DNA from 2 places in the Endozoicomonas sp. Z74 genome. Region 1 is predicted to be linked to the other one. Evidence: predicted binding sites of a transcription regulator. Region 1 holds the regulator's gene; the other holds the start of a gene.
The links. The regulator FliA, encoded in region 1, starts transcription of late flagellar genes. The targets are predictions, from matches to a motif close to CTAAAGTTNNNNNNNNNNCNGCCGATA.
Positions count from the first base shown of each region.

Region 2: the regulator FliA is predicted to act here: its motif matches at 2,878-2,904, upstream of fliD (flagellar filament capping protein FliD).

Region 1 is NZ_JBLYZI010000009.1:25,960-31,659, forward strand. Features, by position in the region: gene ACNRUY_RS04250 (multiheme c-type cytochrome) at 1-857, shown strand, start outside; gene ACNRUY_RS04255 (NapC/NirT family cytochrome c) at 911-1,471, shown strand; gene ACNRUY_RS04260 (rhodanese-like domain-containing protein) at 1,503-1,943, opposite strand; gene ACNRUY_RS04265 (RNA polymerase sigma factor FliA) at 2,193-2,945, opposite strand; gene ACNRUY_RS04270 (MinD/ParA family ATP-binding protein) at 2,942-3,799, opposite strand; gene ACNRUY_RS04275 (sigma-54 dependent transcriptional regulator) at 4,445-5,700, opposite strand, start outside.
Region 2 is NZ_JBLYZI010000017.1:35,748-41,447, forward strand. Features, by position in the region: gene flhB (flagellar biosynthesis protein FlhB) at 1-562, opposite strand, end outside; gene fliR (flagellar biosynthetic protein FliR) at 575-1,348, opposite strand; gene ACNRUY_RS07220 (flagellar biosynthetic protein FliQ) at 1,348-1,617, opposite strand; gene ACNRUY_RS07225 (flagellin N-terminal helical domain-containing protein) at 1,833-2,645, shown strand; gene fliD (flagellar filament capping protein FliD) at 2,938-4,284, shown strand; gene fliS (flagellar export chaperone FliS) at 4,311-4,733, shown strand; gene ACNRUY_RS07240 (hypothetical protein) at 4,785-5,150, shown strand; gene ACNRUY_RS07245 (flagellar hook-length control protein FliK) at 5,150-5,700, shown strand, end outside.

The DNA.
Region 1 (5,700 bases):
TCACTCAAGCCCGCCGCCCCGAGGCCTGCGGACATTGTCACCTTGGGCCTGACCATCCACAGAAAGAAATCTACGAAGAGTCCAGACATGGCATTGATTTTCATGCCCATGCTGACCGCCTGAAGATGGAATACTCCAAGTGGATAGCGGGTGAGGACTATCACACAGCCCCAACCTGCAGCAGCTGCCACATGTCCGCCACCCGTGAGCTTCCGGTCACCCACGATGTGGGAGACCGAATTTCATGGAACCTTCGCCCTGCCATCTCTGAAAAAATAGATGCCAAAGACCTTGCCCTCGGCAAACCTACAAAAAGCTGGCAGGATCGCCGTAAAGACATGCAGAATGTCTGTGAGGCCTGTCACGCCAAACCCATGGTCGACAGCTTCTACACCCAGTTTGATGCACTGGTTACGCTTTATAATGAGAAGTTTGCCCGCCCAGGAAAAGCCCTTATGGGTCAACTCAGTAAAGAGGGACTGATCACCGAAACCCCGTTTGATGAAAAAATCGAATGGACATGGTTCCGCCTCTGGCACCATGAAGGTCGGCGTGCACGCCATGGTGCGGCCATGCAGGCACCGGACTACGTTCAGTGGCACGGCATGTTCGAGGTAGCAGAGAAGTTTTATGTTGAACTGATACCTGAATACCTGGAAATAGTTGAAAAAGCCGAGCATGCCAACAAGAAGGCCGCCGCAGAACGATCCAGGAAAGTGCTTGATGAAATTCTCAATCGGCCTGAACACGCCTGGTTTACCGGCATGGAGCCAGAGTCTGTCAAACAGGCCAGGAAGAAGGCCCAGACAGAGTTCAAGGCGCGCTATCTCAATGAGAAGGCAGACAAACCCAAATAAATATCAACGGGTGCGTTTAACCGTGATTGCCTGGGTTCGGAGGGTAACAGCCAATGACAGAGAAGTTGCCGCGGCTCAGGCGTATATGGAACTGGTTAAAAGCACCTCTGTTCCTGGGCATCCCCATTGGGATATTCCTGCTCATTCTGGCTGGGGGTGGCTTTCAGGGAGCGATGGTCGCTTCCAATACCAATACCTTCTGTTTCAGTTGTCACTTGAAAATGGACACCATTGTTCAGGAATACAAAGCCTCATCCCATTACATTAATGAGAACGATATAAAGGCAACCTGCGCGCAATGCCATGTTCCCCATAAATTCATTGACAAAATGAAGGTTAAAATAGCGGCTACTGCGGATATCTACTATATGCTGACCGGAAGGATCACCAAAGAAAACTTTGAAAGCCACAGACCCCGACTGGCACAGAAAGTCTGGGATCATATGATGGCGGATGACTCAGAAGCCTGTCGGCATTGCCATACCGGCGATAATTTTGATCTGGCAAAACAAACTCAGCGTGCCCGCCTCAACCACCAGGCCATGGCAGAGGAGGGCAAAAGCTGCATCGAATGCCACACTGGAATAGCCCACAAACGGGTGGTTATAAAATAGTCGGCACTACTCAAGACAGGGAAGCCCGGGATCAGTTGGCTGAAATCGGTGCAGAAGCTGAATTTGCCTTATCCGACTTCAGTGTTACGGGGAAATCCAGAGCCAACCATGAGTAGTAGCCATCACGGAGGAAAAATACTCTCTGGTAGCCCCAGAGGGCTGCCAGATAGCTGCCTATAGCTCCGCGCATATGGTAGGTACTGTTGCCATAGATAACGATTGGAGTTTCCTTATCCAGAACACCTGGGGAGAACAGCTGTCTGAAACCGCCTCGAAGATCCAGATTATGTGAACCATCCACATGGCCGTATTGCCACTGCCGATGGGACCTTACATCAATGAACAGAGCGCCGATATCATGGAGCCTCTTGGCCTGATAAGTATTAATGGTGACCACACCATTTATTTGAGTTGGGGCTTCATCCTGGGCAAATAACAAGGGAGGAAAAACGGCAACAACCATTGCCGCCATGTAAGAAATCCATTTCATATTAAACAGGTCCGTTATTAAACATCTGTATAAAGAAGTATATGGAGCCAGGACCTGCCTACTTGGAACAATACGGAGCAAAAAAAACTCCATTCAAAGCAATGCAGCATATAACAGGCACTTATTCCCGTAACAACACCCAAAAACGCCCCACGGATATAATGGAGAAGCTTATTCCTGAATCAGGTTTAGACTAAATCGTTATGAAAAAAGAGGCGCTGGCTGAAAATCTTAGCTCAGCCAGTGTTGCAACCTTGACCTCAGTCTCAGAGCCGCCTGGGAATGAATCTGGCTGACCCGGGACTCACTGACCCCTAGAACCTTGCCAATTTCCTTCAGATTCATTTCTTCATCGTAATACAGCATCAATACCAGCTTCTCTCTTTCAGGAAGCTTATCGATTGCCTCTATCAGCGCAGTCTTGAACTTCTCTTCCTGGATATCGGCGGATGGCCCCTGATCTCCAGAACGCGCCTGCATTCTTGATTCTTCACTGTCAAACAGCTCTTCATAGCTGAACAACCGGCAACCACGAAGATCGCTGAGTATGGTGTAATACTCATCAATCTTTACATTCAGCTCCTTTGCCACTTCGGAGTCCCGTGCATCCCGCCCGAGCTTTGCCTCTACCACCTGTACCGCCTCGGTTATACGACGACTGTTGCGATACACAGAACGGGGGCCCCAGTCACCTTTCCGGATTTCATCCAGCATCGCACCACGAATACGAATCCCGGCAAATGTTTCGAAGCTGGCCCCTTTGGAGGCATCGTATTTTGATGCCGCTTCGAGCAAACCGATCATTCCGGACTGCACCAGATCATCAATCTGAACACTGGCCGGCATTCTGGCTGCCAGATGGTTGGCAATCCTCTTGACCAGTGAGCGATGCGTAACCACCAGCTCTTCTCTGGCAGGTGATTTCTTCTGCGCCTTCTGTTCCTGTGGCGCTTTTTCTTGCACTTCCTGTGCGGCTGCGGTCATGACTTAACCCTCTCCCTGATTCTTGTTGGCAAAAAGAATTCAATGCGTCCTCTAGGCTCCGGCACCGGAATACTGGCTATCTGATGCCCCAGACGATGGAAAGCCCTGGATGCCCTGCACTCTGGATTCACAGTCAACAATGCAGACTGCATGGCAAGGGCTTCATTAACGGCTTTATCAAATGGAATAGAACCCAGATAGCTGAGGACTATCTGTTTTTCGTCGTTCAGGTGATTCTGCAGTTTTTCAAACTGCTTTGAACCACAACGTCGGCTGCTGGCGGCATTAACCACTATATAAAACTGATGGACATTGAATACACGATACAGAAGACGTATCTGCTTAACCGTATCCATCAGAGAAACCACTTCCTGGTTGACGATAATCAACACTTCCGTAGCAGCCTGAATCAACGTGACATTATCTGGGGCAAGGCCCGGGGCAGTATCCACAATCAAGGTGTCCAGACTCGGAGCCAGGGCATCCATTTTGGCAATCAACTGAACCGCATCATTGATCTGGATACACTCTCTCCATTGATCCTGACTGGCCGGGGCATACACCTTGATGCCGGATGGCCCCTCAAGAACCACACCATCCTGACTGTTATCGTCAGAATGCTCTTGTGACCCCTTGTCCACATACTGCAAACCTGACGACACATCTCCTATATCAAGGGGCTTTTCCAGCCCGAGAGTAATGCCAACATCGGGTACCGCCAGGTTTCCATCCATCAACATGACCCGCTGACCCAGCTTGGCCAGCGCCAGTGCAAGATTAACGGCTACAACAGTCTTTCCCACACCACCCTTACAACCGGCAACTGCGATCACTCGTTTAGTGTTTGCATCCATAGCGTTCACGTTGAAGGTTCCATTGCTTTTAATGTCACGTCGAAAAACGACAAGGAATATACATCAATGAACGTGCCAACTTTGTTTTCATTCAAAAAACACGGTTTTGACAGGCTATTGACATGACAGCTGTTTGACACAGCAGCCCTGAAAACTGATAACCGCATGTTTTAAATGAATTTTATTATTTCGAAGTTATTTTTGACACGCTGTTTTTTTGACATAAATTTATTTTCGGTTGCGCCCGTTTTTTCTTGAACACTTTTTTGAACAATCCAAAAGCTAATTATTTGACAGCGTCACAATACTGTGACGTTATCCCGACATCAAAATGGATTCAAAATTAATTATTTCAACTTTTGATAAAGAAAAAACCATCTTTGCCGACTGGAAAACGCCTGCTTAAAAATAAATAAGCAAAGTTTCAACAACAAAAACATCAAACAGAGGTTGTTAGCCAACTATCCAATCAACCAGAAAAAGAGAAACAATAGAAATAAAAAAGCCTTATGAAGAACCACTCACCTTCTTACGGAAAAGAAACCATTTCTGAAGTGATAAAAAAACAGGCTATGAAATATTCATAGCCTGTTTTTTTATCACTATAGGCATCTGATAGCCCGGAAAAGTGGTCCAGCTCAGAGGTTAACCGCTTTTTACAGAATCCTCATAGCGCTGCAAGCCATACTTTCTCATCTTTTCAACCAGCGTCGTGCGCCGAATCTGAAGTTTATCCGCGGCTCTGGCGACAACACTGTTACAGTCACTCAGCGCCTGCTGAATCAGGCTTTTCTCCAGGCGGGTAAGGTAATCTTTCAGGTTCAACCCTCCCACAGGCAGCACCGCCAGATCATCTGCATGAGTACTGCCTGCTGGCTGAATACTGTCTGGAAAAAGATCGGCGACGCCATCGTCTTCCTCACCGATCATATCCATATGACAGAAATTCTGTGGCAGATCCTGCACCCCAATGACACCATAAGGAAACATAATGGCCAGTCGTTCAAGCAGGTTGGCCATCTCCCGGACATTGCCAGGCCAGTCATGACGGCAGAGCGAAAGGATAGCCGCAGAACTCAGACGAATTGAACCACGGCCCTGCTTTTCCATACTGTGCGTCAATTCATTGATCATCAGGGGAATATCTTCCGGACGCTCCTTGAGCGAGGGCATTTCGATAGGAAAAACATTCAGCCGGTAGTAGAGATCTTCCCGAAAACTGCCTTCCGCAATCATGGACTCAAGGTTCTTGTGGGTCGCTGCAATAATACGGACATTCACTGCAATCGGCTCAGAACCACCCACCCTTTCGAAGGTTCTCTCCTGCAGAACTCTCAACAATTTAACCTGCATGTGCAGTGGCATATCACCGATTTCATCCAGAAACAGGGTACCCCCTTCCGCCAGTTCAAACCGGCCTTTGCGGGTGGCCACCGCACCGGTAAACGAGCCTTTCTCGTGGCCAAACAACTCACTTTCCAGAAGATCGGTTGGAATGGCCCCACAGTTAACAGGGACAAAAGGCGCATCCCGCCGGTGAGAGTGTTCATGCAGGTTTCTGGCTACTACCTCTTTTCCAGTACCCGACTCACCGGTAATCAGAACATTGACATCCCGGTCCGCCACCTGGGCCATGGACGAGCGCACCTTGCGAATTCGCTCGCTCTTACCCACCAGCCCACGAAACAGCTGCACCTGCTGGTGGTAGCCGGTCTGGTGAGCCTGCTTCCATTGCTCCCGATACACCTGACCATAATGCAGGCTGGACAGCAGTTGCGGCTTACTACAGGGCCAGTCAACCCGGGCAATGATCTGCCGGCTCAGGGATGTGGGCAGGTTATCAGGCAACTGCTCGGAAATTCGAACCACTGGCACACCACCGCACCAGCTTTGAATCCGGG
Region 2 (5,700 bases), on a different contig from region 1:
CCATATAAATAGAGGCAGTGATCGGGAGCCGGTTGAGAATCATCAAATCCTGGAAAAACCACTGGGCGGTAAGCCACAGGGAAAAAGCCAGCAGGCCCAGCTTGGCAATGGATTTGACGACCTCCATCAATGATCGAATGGAGAACATCCGCTGAATGCCCTTGATGGGGCTGATGCGTTCGCTTTTTACTTTCAGCAGCTTATTGGAAAACAGCCAGCCACCCAGGGCGATGGAAGCCATTAACGTGACCAGAGTGATCAGCAGGAAAAAAGGCAGCAGCCCGGAGAATCCTGCTCCGAAACTGTTGATCAGGTGTGTCTGCAGCCAGCCCTCCTGGCGCAATACCTCTTTATCAAATTGAAAGCTGCTTTTCATAATGGCTTGCAGCTGGCCGCCGGCCATGGGGCCACTGAGCCAGAAGGCCAGCAAAGTGCCGCCGATTAACGCAGTGGTGACCAGCTCCCGGGAGCGGGGGACCTGCCCTTCTTCCCGGCTTTTCTGGATTTTCCGTTCCGATGCCTCTTCGGTACGTTCTTCCTGGTGCTGTTGTTCTTCCGCCACGGTCAGCTCTCCTTAAAGCACCAGGGTTCTGAGGTGATCCAGGCCGGACTGGGTCATTTCCACAAAAATGCCGGAAAAGCGGGTGCTGATCAGCATCAGAATCACCAGGCCCCCCAGCATGGTCAGGGGAAAGCCCAGGCTGAAAATATTGAACTGGGGCGCTGAGCGGTTCATGACGCCAAAGGTAAAACTGACGATCAACAGGGAGATAATGGCGGGAATGACCATCAACAGGGCACTGGCAAAAAGCCAGCTGCCCAGTCCGGGCAGTTGCCCGATATCAAGCTGCGAGAGACTGAAGGGGGCAATGGGCAGTGTTGTGAAACTGTCTGTAAGCACCGAGATCACCACAAGGTGCCCATCTACTGCCAGAAACATCAGGAAGCTTAATAATTGAAACACCTGGCTGATCACCGGAATCTGAACCCCGTTAATGGGATCCACCATCACTGACATACCGAGCCCCATCTGCATGGAGATAAACTGTCCGGCGGAAGTAAAAATGGCGAAGTAAATTTGCAGAACCAGCCCCATGGCAAACCCGATGGCCAGTTGCTGCAGGGTGATCAACAGCGCCGTTGTGGAGATCGGTTCTACTGAGGGCGCTGCAGGCAGCAGAGGGGCGATCACCAGGGTAATGGCGATGGCCAGCAGCAGTCGGATACGGGGGGCAACCACCTGACTGCTGATCATGGGCATGGTCATAAACAGCGCGGCGATACGAAACAGGGGCCAGAGGTATTGGCCTATCCAGCCGGTCAGCTCACTGAAGGTAAACCCCACCATCAAGACAGCAGCTCAGGGATGGTTTGATAAAGGCGGATAAACAGATCCATAAACTGCTGGATCAGCCAGTGCCCGGCCAGACCAATGGTCACTAACGTGGCCAGCAGACGGGGCAGGAAACTCAGGGTCTGCTCGTTGATCTGGGTGGCGGCCTGAAGGGTGCTGATCAACAGCCCTATCAGCATGCCGGGCAGAATGATCACCGAGACCATCAGGACTATCAGGGTCAGGGCATCTCGAAAAAGGTCGGCCACAACTTCCGGTGTCATGGTGATTTCCTCGATTCGCGGTATGTTCATCAATGATGACGAGTTTAGATATATAAAATCATTTTTTTAATCTAAAAACGACTGAAAAAAGTCCTTATTTCATTTAAGAGAAGGGTTAAGGCCTCCGAATAGTGGGGATCAGCTTCGTGCAAGCCTATTAATAACAAACGCCCAGGCTGAACAATGACTAAAAATCCATGGATGGAGAGTAAACAATGGCAATGACAGTAAACACCAATATTTTTTCAATGAACGCTCAGCGCCAGTTGATGCGTACTGAAGGGGGACTGCAGACTTCCATGCAGCGCCTGTCTTCCGGCCTGCGTATCAACAGTGCCAAGGATGACGCCGCTGGCCTGCAGATCGCCAACCGCATGAGCGCCCAGATCGGTGGCCTGGCTGCTGCTGTGCGTAATGCCAATGACGGGATTTCCCTGGCCCAGACGGCAGAAGGTGCCATGGAAGAAATGACCAGCGCACTGCTGAGAATGCGTGAGCTGGCCATGCAGGCCTCTAACGGTACCTACGGTGCCAGTGACCTGGCTGCCCTGGATGCAGAGTATCAGGCCCTGAACACTGAAATTACCCGGATCGCCACCACCACCGAGTTCAACAATCAGGTGCTGCTCAACGGCGGAACGACGTTCTCTATTGCCGTTGACTATAAGGACGGTGCTACCAATAACATCAGCATTGCTATTGCTGATATTTCTGCCGCTGCAGCGGGTGGTGATATTACCACTAACGCCAATGCTGCCACCGCCATGGGGACTGTGGATACCGCCCTGCAGCTGGTGGACACTGAACGGGCGAAACTGGGTGCTGCCCAGAACCGTCTGAGTTCAACCATCAATAACCTGTCCAATATCCGCGAAAACCTGACGGCTTCCCGCAGCCGTGTCATGGATACGGACTTTGCCGCTGAAACCGCCAACCTGAGTAAGTTTCAGGTGATGCAGCAGGCAGGTACCGCTGTTCTGGCCCAGGCCAACGCCATTCCCCAGAATATCCTGTCGCTGCTTCGTTAAGATCCGCGTTTTCAGGATGAGTACCCAAAACGGGAGCATTGCTCCCGTTTTATGTTCATGGATGAACGGTATGCTGGCAACGTCCGACCACAAGGATGTGGGAGTTAGTACCCATAGGGCATAAAAGTGACGCAGGATGCTAAAACCGTGGAGCGGTTGCCAGTATATGTTTTGACAGCACACAGCCCTCCCCCCCTGTAAAGCGCCACCTCATTAACCCGATCGTTTCCCGGTTATGTTTTGAATCCCCCGGCCGATACCAAGCCAGCAATCGTTTAATCAGGGGCTGATTATGTTCAGTGTTAACGGCATTTATTCCGGGCTGGATGTGAATAGCATGGTGGATGCTCTGGTCAATGCCGAGAAAGCACCTGCGGAAGCACGGTTGAACCGCAGTGAGCAGGCTTATAACGTTGAGCTGTCGGCGGTGGGAAAGCTGAAGGCGGCGCTGGAATCCTTCCAGAAGCAGGTAGACAGCCTGAACAGTGTCAATGGCCTGAGCCCCAGAGCTTACTCCTTGAGTAATGAATCCGTTCTGTCTGCCACAGTCACCAGCAGTGCCGCTGAAGGCAGCTACACCTTTTATGTGGATCAGCTGGCCAGCCGCCATCAGCTGGTCTCTGATCCCATCAATACAGGAAGTACGTTGGGAACAGGAACGGCCACGTTTACCGTGAATGGTGAATCCTTTTTCATCACCCTGGCTGCCGGTTCAGACAGCCTGACCGATCTCAGGGATGCTATTAATGGGGCCACTGATAATGCAGGGGTGCAGGCGGTTATTGTCAATGACGGCAATGACCAGAGACTGATGCTGACCAGCCGGGAAAGTGGCGCGGACTATGCCATTACTGCGGATTTCAGCGGTCTTTCCGGCGGTTCTGCCACCCTGGGGGCACTGGTAGAGCTTCAGCCTGCCCGGGATGCCAGTGTCCGTTTTGGTTCTGGCGCCTCCGGGATCACCATTACATCACCGGATAACACCCTGGAGAATCTGGTGGACGGCATCACCCTGGAATTGAAAGCAACTTCCAGCGATCCCCAGACCCTGGAAGTTTCACTGGATAAAGAATCGGTGAAAACATCCATTCAGGCCTTTGTGGATGCCTGGAATACGCTCAAATCCACCTTTGATGAGTTGACTGATTTTAATGGTGAAACCGCAGGCCCCCTCAATGGCGATGCCCAGTCAAGAATTCTCGAAAATCAGTTGAGAAGAGCGTTCAGCACATTGTTCGGTGAGGCCGGAGACCCTTTCAGAACGCTGGGAGACATTGGCCTGAAAACCACCCAGACCGGCACCTTGTCCATGGACAGCACCCGGCTGGAAGAGGCATTAACCAATAATTTTGATGAGCTGGCCGAGGTTCTGGCGGGAGACTCGGGCCTGCTGGCAGGCATGGAGCAGATTCTGGGCAATTACCTGGGAACCGATGGCAGCCTGGCCAATAGAGAAAGCCGCATTAATGACGCACTCAGTGAGATAGGCGATGACCGTGCTGACCTGGAATTGCGGCTTGAGCGGGTTCGAAGTTATTACCAGAGTCAGTTTCTGGCCATGGAAAACCTGCTGGCTTCCCTGAGCAATACCAGTCAATGGCTGACCAATAACCTGAATCTCAATAACGGCAACTCATAATCAAACACCGGAGGCATGGAAGGACGATGAGATCCAAAGGCATCAACGCCTATCAGCAACAGGAAAAAGCCAGTGTCGAAGTGGCCAGGCCAGAGCAGCTGGTGGCGACGCTGTTCACCAAGTTAATGGATGCCCTGGCCAAGGCCCGCCGGTTTATTGAAATGAAGGATATCCCGAAAAAGGCGGACCGCATCAATCTTGCCATCGATATCCTGACGGTTCTGGAGCAGTCCCTGGATCATGAGAAAGGGGGAGAGCTGGCGGGCAATCTGCAGGCACTGTATCAGTACTGCATGAAGCGTTTGACGGACGCCCATGCCGGAAATGATATTACGGCCCTAGATGAAGTGGCGCAGTTGATGCGCGAAGTCCAGGAAGGCTGGCAGGCGATGATTTCCTCGAACACTGAGGGTAACTCTGTTGGCGCAGCTTCTGTTGCCGGTGGGTGATCCTCTTTCTCAAACAAATAAGGCAGTGATTGATAACGGCTGGGAGCACCCATGGAAGGCGCAAAGAAAGACTTAAATGCCCAGAGCGGGAAACATACCGCCCGATCCGGACAGTGGGTGGTGGAACAGTTGGAAGAGCTGATGTGCTTCCTGGATGAAGCCCTGGAAAAGCAGTCGTGGCAGACCATGGAAGCGGTGAATGATGAAATGCAGGCTTTTCTTGCTCGTCTTGATCAGAGCCAGCTGGATCATCCAGGGGTACAGGCCTGTCTGGGACGTCTGAAAAAGCGGTTCGATCACTTTATCCAGGTTTGTAATGACCACAAAGCGGACTGCCAGAGAGCGCTGCAAACCCAGCACCGGCGGGAGCAGGCGGTATACACCTACCAGATGACTGACGGCCTGCAGGGCGAATAATGGAAATAACGGGGCTGGAGACGGTGGTTCCCGGTGCTGGGCCGGTGTTCCAGCAGCCCGGTTTAGCCAATGGGGAAGTGCCTGTTGCGGGTGACCTGAAAGCTCCTTTGTTTTCTGAGATGTTTGCCAGGCAATACGATCGGACGGCCAGAAAAGATTTCCTTATTGAGCCACCTTCTATAGAGCCTGTAAGAACAGAACCGCAGGGGCCGGTTTATTCCCCGGAGTCAGAAGGTTTGCCCCCGTTGCCTGAAAACTCTGTTGAAGGAAATCCTGCGTCAGACCTTGAAAGTGAGTGGTTACTCTCCTCTCTTGTACCAAACCCGCTTTTACCAAAAGAGTTGCCTACAGCTCAGGGGCATCAACAGAGTACGCCGACTCACCTTTCTCCTGATCGTGCCTGGGCTGGAACAGAGTCCGGGCAGCAAGCGTCTCTTGTCCAGCCAGATACAAAGAACCGGGCCGAGGGAACTGGAATCGACCCTCAGATCTCTCTCCGCAATGTCGGGAGCCTGGAGTCAGGTCAGGCTGCAGCTGTGATCAAGGGGGG